Regions from separate parts of the Dyella ginsengisoli genome, predicted to be linked through region 2. Evidence: riboswitches for the same ligand, from Rfam matches in the RefSeq annotation. Region 2 holds a riboswitch; the other holds the start of a gene.

Region 1 (3,398 bases), on a different contig from region 2:
CACGCCGCCCTGCGCGCCCAGCCGGGGCAGCGCGGCCTTCGCCGCGTTCCGCGATCGCGTGCACGCCGATCCCGCGCTCGAACGCGCGCTGATGGCGCACGGCGATGCCGCGGGCTTCGTCGCCGCGGTGCTCGCCCAGGCCGCCGCGCTCGGCCTGCACTTCAGCGCCGAGGAGGTCGATGCCGCGATGGCGCAGGGCCGGCGCGCGTGGAAGGCGCAGCGCCTCGCATGAAGCACCCCGCCATCGACCAGCGCGGCTGGCTGCCGATCCGTCTGTGGCGCGCCGCGGACGGCTGGCGCCTGGACTGGTGCCACTTCGGCGCGCAACCGCTGCGTGAACCGTTCTTCAGCGACGACGTCGACCTCGCGTTGCGCCAGCCCTTCAACCAGGCAATGCGGCGGGAGACCTCGCTGCAGGGGCTGCTCGACGGGCACGCGCCGCAGCCCGCGCTGGCGCCACGCGCCTTCGTGTTCCACATCTCGCGCTGCGGCTCGACCCTGCTGGCGCAGATGCTGGCGCGGCTGGACAGCCACATCGTGCTGTCCGAACCGCCGCCGCTGGACGCGCTGCTGCGCGCGCCCTACGACGATCCCGCCATCGCCGCCGTGCAGCCGGACGCCCTGCGCGCCCTGCTCGCGGCCTACGGCCGGCCGCGTGGCGGCAGCGAGCGGCACATCGTGATCAAGCTCGATGCCTGGAACATCTTCGAGCTGCCACGACTGCGCGCCGCGTTTCCCGACACCCCGTGCCTGTTCCTGTATCGCCATCCGCTGGAGGTTGCCGTGTCCCAGCTGCAGATGCCCGGGCGGCACACGGTGCCCGGCCTGCTCGGCAGCAGTCCGCTGGCGCTGCCCGCGGACGAGGCGGCGGGCATGCATCGTTCCGTCTACGTCGCCCGCATCGTGGGCCGGCTACTTGAGGCGGGGCTGGAAAGCTGCCGCAGGCACGGCGCGCTGCCGGTGAGCTACGAGGAACTGCCCGGCGCCGTCGGCGGCCGGCTGGCCGCATGGCTCGGCCTGGATGCCGATGCGGCCGCGGCGGCGATGGCCGGCGCGCGCGACCACGCCAAGCGCCCCGGCGAAGCGTTCCAACCCGACCGCGAGCGCAAGCGTCAGCAGGCCGACGAGGCGCTGCGCGAAGCCGTGTCCACCTGGGCGCTGCCGCACTACGAAGCGCTCGAAAACCTGCGGCTCGCCGGCCACGACGGGCCCCTGCCAGCGGATTGAGCGTGCCTGCGCGTCGGCGCGCTATTTTGCAGTTATCCACAAGATATTGGGTTGACCGCGCCTCCACAGGCCACTATGTTGCGCTCGTTGGTGCACGACCAGACGCGACTGTCGGTCGGGCTTAAAAGGGAATCCGGTGCAAATCCGGAACTGCCCCGCAGCGGTAAGTGGAAACGAAACTCCTCACATGCACTGGGCCGCCGCGCCTGGGAAGCGAGGGGGATTAGGTAGGCGCAAGCCTGGGTCCGCGAGTCCGAAGACCTGCCAGCACGTCGGGCCCCACGGGCCGGTGGTCGCGTTCAGTGAGACGCGATGCGCCGATGCTCTCGCGACCCGACGCAGGTGGCCGCTTCCGCGGGGAGGCGCGTCGCATCGCAGGCCGTCATGCGCCTGCGTGTCGACGCGTCGTTCCCATGGAAGCCAAGCCTCAGGCCCTGCGCGCGGGAGCAGGCGTTTGAGTTTCGGAACCGTCGCGTCGGCCCAGGAGCCTCGGCGGTGGAAATCAAGGGAGCGAGGCAAAGCGATTTTGAGTCAGATTTTTTGATCGTTTGAGGAAGATAGCTGTAGCTATCTGACGAAAAGGAGCGAAAAAGCTGGCCAAAAGCGCGAAGCCGCAGCCCCTTGAGTTTCTACCGTCGAGGCTCCTAACCCCTCCCGGGCCGGCGCGGCGGATCCACTTCTGGAGCATCGACCATGGAAACCCTCGATACCGCGACCCGCGAGCACGCCGTGCCCGCGCCTTCCGTCGTCGCACGCGACGGCGCATCGGACTTCGCCCTCACCCCGCCGCACAACCCCGGCACCATGCGCGTGACCAAGCGCAACGGCGGCCAGGAGATCGTCGACGTCAACAAGATCGTCAAGGCGGTCACCCGCACGGCCGACGGCCTGCATGCGGTCGACCCGCTGCGCGTGGCGCTGAAGACCATCGGCGGCCTGTACGACGGCGCCACCACGGCCGAGCTGGACCAGCTCTCGATCCGCACCGCCGCCGCGCTCACCGCCGAGGAGCCCGAGTACGGCCAGCTCGCCGCGCGCCTGCTCAGCGCGTTCATCGACAAGGAAGTGTCGGGCCAGGAGATCCAGAGCTTCTCGCAGTCGATCGCGCTGGGCGCCGAGGTCGGCATCCTCAACGAACGCCTGCGCGAGTTCGTGGCGCTCAACGCGCGCAAGCTCAACGACGCGATCGATCCGCTGGCCTCGCGCCGCTTCGAATACTTCGGCCTGCGCACGGTGTACGACCGCTACCTGCTGCGCCATCCCACGAAGCGCCATGTGATCGAGACGCCGCAGTACTTCTTCATGCGCATCGCCTGCGCGCTGGGCGGCAACGACATCGCGGAGACCCTGGAGCTGTACCGGCTGCTGTCGTCGCTGGAATACATCGCCAGTTCGCCCACGCTGTTCAACGCCGGCACCACGCATGAGCAGCTGTCCTCGTGCTTCCTGCTCGACTCGCCGGTCGATTCGCTGGAGTCGATCTACGACAAGTACGCCGACGTGGCCAAGCTCAGCAAGTTCGCCGGAGGCATCGGCATCGCCTGGTCGCGGGTGCGCTCGCGCGGCTCGCTGATCCGCGGCACCAACGGCCACTCCAACGGCCTGGTGCCCTGGCTGAAGACGCTGGACGCCTCGGTGGCCGCGGTGAACCAGGGCGGCAAGCGCAAGGGCGCCGCCTGCGTGTACCTGGAGCCGTGGCACGCCGATATCGAGGAGTTCCTCGAACTGCGCGACAACACCGGCGACGAGGCGCGCCGCACGCACAACCTCAACCTCGCCAACTGGATCCCCGACGAATTCATGCGCCGCGTGGAGCGCGACGGCGACTGGTCGCTGTTCGACCCCAAGGTGGTGCCGCACTTCGTCGACAGCTGGGGCGAGACGTTCGAGGAGGCGTACAGAAAGGCCGAAGCCGACGGCCTCGCCGTGAAGACGGTGAAGGCGCGCGAGCTCTACGCGCGCATGCTGCGCACGCTGGCGCAGACCGGCAACGGCTGGATCACCTTCAAGGATCGCTGCAACGCCACCAGCAACCAGACGGCCAAACCGGACAATGTCATCCACCTGTCCAACCTGTGCACGGAGATTCTCGAGGTCACCAACGCCAGAGAGACGGCAGTGTGCAACCTCGGCTCGATCAACCTGGCGCGGCACGTGGTCCACAGCGCCGA
Region 2 (3,398 bases):
GCATGTGGTTCTGCACCATGTCGCGCAGCGCGCCGGCGTGGTCGTAGTAGGCGGCGCGGTTGCCCACGCCCAGTGTCTCGGCCACGGTGATCTGCACGTGGTCGATGTGCTCGGCGTTCCACAACGGCTCGAACAGCGCGTTGCCGAAGCGCAGGGCCAGCAGGTTCTGCACCGTCTCCTTGCCGAGGTAGTGATCGATGCGATACGTCTGCGATTCGCTGAAGACCCGGCCGACGGCGTCGTTGATCTGGTTGGCGCTCTCGAGGTCGCGGCCGATCGGCTTTTCCAGCACCACGCGCGACTCGCCTTCGTTGAGGCGGTGCGCGCCCAGGCGCGAGCAGATGTCGATGAACAGGTCCGGCGCGGTGGAGAGATAGAACACGCGCACGTTGTCCGGGCGCTCGGTCAGCAGCGCGGCGAAATCGTCCCAGCCGTTGTCCTTGCGCGCATCGAGCGAGCGGTAGAACACCTGCTGCAAAAACGCCTCGACCTGGGCCGCCTTGCTGCCGTCGCCGGCCAGCGCCTTGCGCATCTGGGCACGATAGCCGGCGTCGTCGGTGGCCTCGCGGGCGATGCCGATGATGCGGCTGGAAGGAGGAATCTGGCCGTCGACGAAGCGATGGAACATCGCCGGCAACAACTTGCGAGCGGCCAGGTCGCCGGTGCCGCCGAAGATCACCAGGTCGAAGGATTGGACCTGCGGATGGGGAGAACTCACAACGGGCACCTCGCATGGAGCGGAGAGAAGGCCGCCGCGCAGCGACGCGAGCGGTAGAGGCCCTTGATCGTACCAGTGTCATACCAGCTGCGACCAGCATGTACCAACCGGATGCCGCGACCGGACCCGATGTATTCGTTTGCAACGGTCGATCCCGCAAGCCGTGCGACAGGCCTGCGCGGAAGTGGCATGTCCGCCATTGCCTGCCTTGCGGCCATTGGTTTGAAATTGGTATGGTCGCGGTATGGAAACCGCCCTCGCCAAAGAATACCGCCGGCTCTCGCGCGACCCCGGCACCCACCAGCCGCTGGCCTACCTGCGGCTGCGGAGGGCGATCCGCAACGTGATCGAGCACCGCGACATCGAGCCCGGCCACGCGTTGCCGAGCGAGCGCGACCTGGCGCGCGTGCTTGCGCTGTCGCGCGTCACGGTGCGCAAGGCGATCGCCGGGCTGGTGGAGGAAGGCTTGCTGACCCAGCGCCACGGCGCCGGCACCTTCGTCGCCGAACGCATCATCAAGCCGATGTCGCGGCTGACCAGCTTCACCGAGGACCTGCGCGCGCGCGGCCTCAACCCGCGCTCGGAATTCTTCGAGCGCGGCATCGGCGAGGTGACGCCGGAAGAATCGATGGCAATGAACCTCTCGCCCGGCGTGGCGGTGGTGCGCCTGCACCGCGTGCGCTATGCCGGCGACGAGCCGCTGGCGATCGAACGCAGCGTGGTGCCGGCGATCCTGCTGCCCGACCCCATGCTGGTCGACGACTCGCTCTACGAGGCGCTGGAAAAGCGCGGCTGCCGTCCGCGCCGCGCCCTGCAGCGGCTGCGCGCCGTGTTGCTCAACGCGCAGCATGCCCGCCTGCTGCATGTCGCCACCAACAGCGCCGGCCTCAGCATCGAGCGCCGCAGCTTCCTCGACGACGGCCGCGTGGTCGAATTCACCAGCTCCTGGTACCGCGGCGACATCTACGATTTCGTGGCGGAGCTACATACCGATTGAGCCCCGCGGCGCGGCTCGCACACCGCAAGCCCGTGCCGCGGCATTTGCAGCGTGCCGCGCTGCGCCGGTAAGGTAGCGTCCGTTTTGGGTGTCCCGGCAGGTGTCTTGCCGGGATGAAACGGGAAGCCGGTGCGTCGCGCGTTCGCGCGCAACCAGTCCGGCGCTGCCCCCGCAACGGTAGGCGAGTGAATTCGCCGGGCCACACAAGCCACTGTGCCAAGGCATGGGAAGGCGTGGTCCGGTACGCGCGGCGTGCCGCGTGTCGCTCGCAAGCCCGGAGACCGGCCCGATTCGACTGTCCTGGCGGCTCGCGGTGGGCGAGGCTGCGGTACGGATCGCGGCCTCGCCGCGCGTCCGCGGCCGTGCGTTTCCTCCCACGATGTCCTGCCAGCTCATCCCTTGTTGAGCCGCGCGCGGGTGCACGGCGAAGGAAATCCAGCAGATGAACAGGACTCTCGTGGCGACCGCCATTGCGGTCGCGATTCTTGGCCCAGGCGCGCGAATCGTGCAGGCCCAGCAGACCGACGGCGCTCCGATGGACCCGGTGATCGTCACCGCCACGCGCACGGCGATCACCGTGGACGACGCGCTGTCGTCGGTGAGCGTGGTCACCCGGGCGGACATCGAGCGGCTGCAGCCGACCTCGCTGATGGACGTGCTGACCGGCCTGCCCGGCGTCACCTTCGCGCAGTCCGGTGGCACGGGCGAGCAGACCTCGCTGTTCCTGCGCGGCACCAACTCCTCGCACACGCTGCTGCTGGTCGACGGAGTGCGCGTGGGCACGGTGAGCGCGGGTCTGGCGGCGTTCGAGCAGATTCCGGTGGAGCAGATCGAGCGGATCGAGGTGGTGCGCGGGCCGCGCTCCAGCCTGTACGGCGCCGACGCCATCGGCGGCGTGATCCAGATATTCACCCGGCACGGCCAGGCCGACGGCAAGCTGACGCCCTCGCTCAGCCTGACCGCCGGCAGCCGCGGCACCGTCGGCGGGCAGGTTGGCCTGTCCGGCGGCGACCGCCACGCCTGGTACAACCTCAGCCTGGGCGGCCAGTACACCCGCGGCATCAACGCCTGCCGCGACGGCGCCGGCACGGTGTTCGCCGGCTGCTTCGCCAACGAGCCGGACAAGGACGCCTACCGCAACTACAACGCGCTGGCCAACGCCGGATACCGTTGGGACGACGGCACCGAGCTGGCCGGCACCTGGCTGCGCAGCCGCAACTACGTCGAGTTCGACGGCGCGCCCTACGGCAATCAGGCGCTCAACGTGCAGCAGGTCGCCGGTGCGCACCTCACGTTCCGGCCGCTGTCGTTCTGGCAGGTGACCGTGAGTGCCGGGCAAAACCTGGACAAGGCCACCACCTACAACGACGGCGTCTACCTGCGCTACTCCGATTCGCGCCGCAACCAGGCCTCCTGGCAGAACGACCTCAGCCTCGCCGACAACCAGTTGCTGACCTTGGGCACGGACTACCAGCAGGAGCACCTGGCCAGCGACACCGGCTACCTCGCCAGCACGCGCCAGGACACAGGTGTGTTCGCGCAATACCAGGGCACGTTCGGCCGCCACGAGCTGCAGCTGTCCGCGCGCCACGACCACAACGGCCAGTTCGGCAACCACGACACGGGCGCCGCCGCCTGGGGCTACCGGCTGGACCATGGCCTGCGCCTGTCGGCCAGCTACGG

The links. A riboswitch is a leader RNA that binds a small molecule or an ion and turns the genes downstream of it on or off. The one in region 2 is predicted to bind cobalamin.
Region 1: linked by a shared signal. The riboswitch ahead of ISP17_RS18420 (ribonucleoside-diphosphate reductase subunit alpha) and the one ahead of btuB (TonB-dependent vitamin B12 receptor) in region 2 are both predicted to bind cobalamin.

What each region holds. Positions count from the first base shown of each region.
Region 1 covers NZ_JADIKM010000006.1:236,676-240,073, forward strand. Annotated here, with positions in the region: gene ISP17_RS18410 (aspartyl/asparaginyl beta-hydroxylase domain-containing protein) at 1-232, shown strand, start outside; gene ISP17_RS18415 (hypothetical protein) at 229-1,227, shown strand; cobalamin riboswitch at 1,299-1,510, shown strand; gene ISP17_RS18420 (ribonucleoside-diphosphate reductase subunit alpha) at 1,921-3,398, shown strand, end outside.
Region 2 covers NZ_JADIKM010000001.1:216,266-219,663, reverse strand. Annotated here, with positions in the region: gene zwf (glucose-6-phosphate dehydrogenase) at 1-718, opposite strand, end outside; gene ISP17_RS01010 (GntR family transcriptional regulator) at 963-1,715, shown strand; cobalamin riboswitch at 1,785-2,019, shown strand; gene btuB (TonB-dependent vitamin B12 receptor) at 2,158-3,398, shown strand, end outside.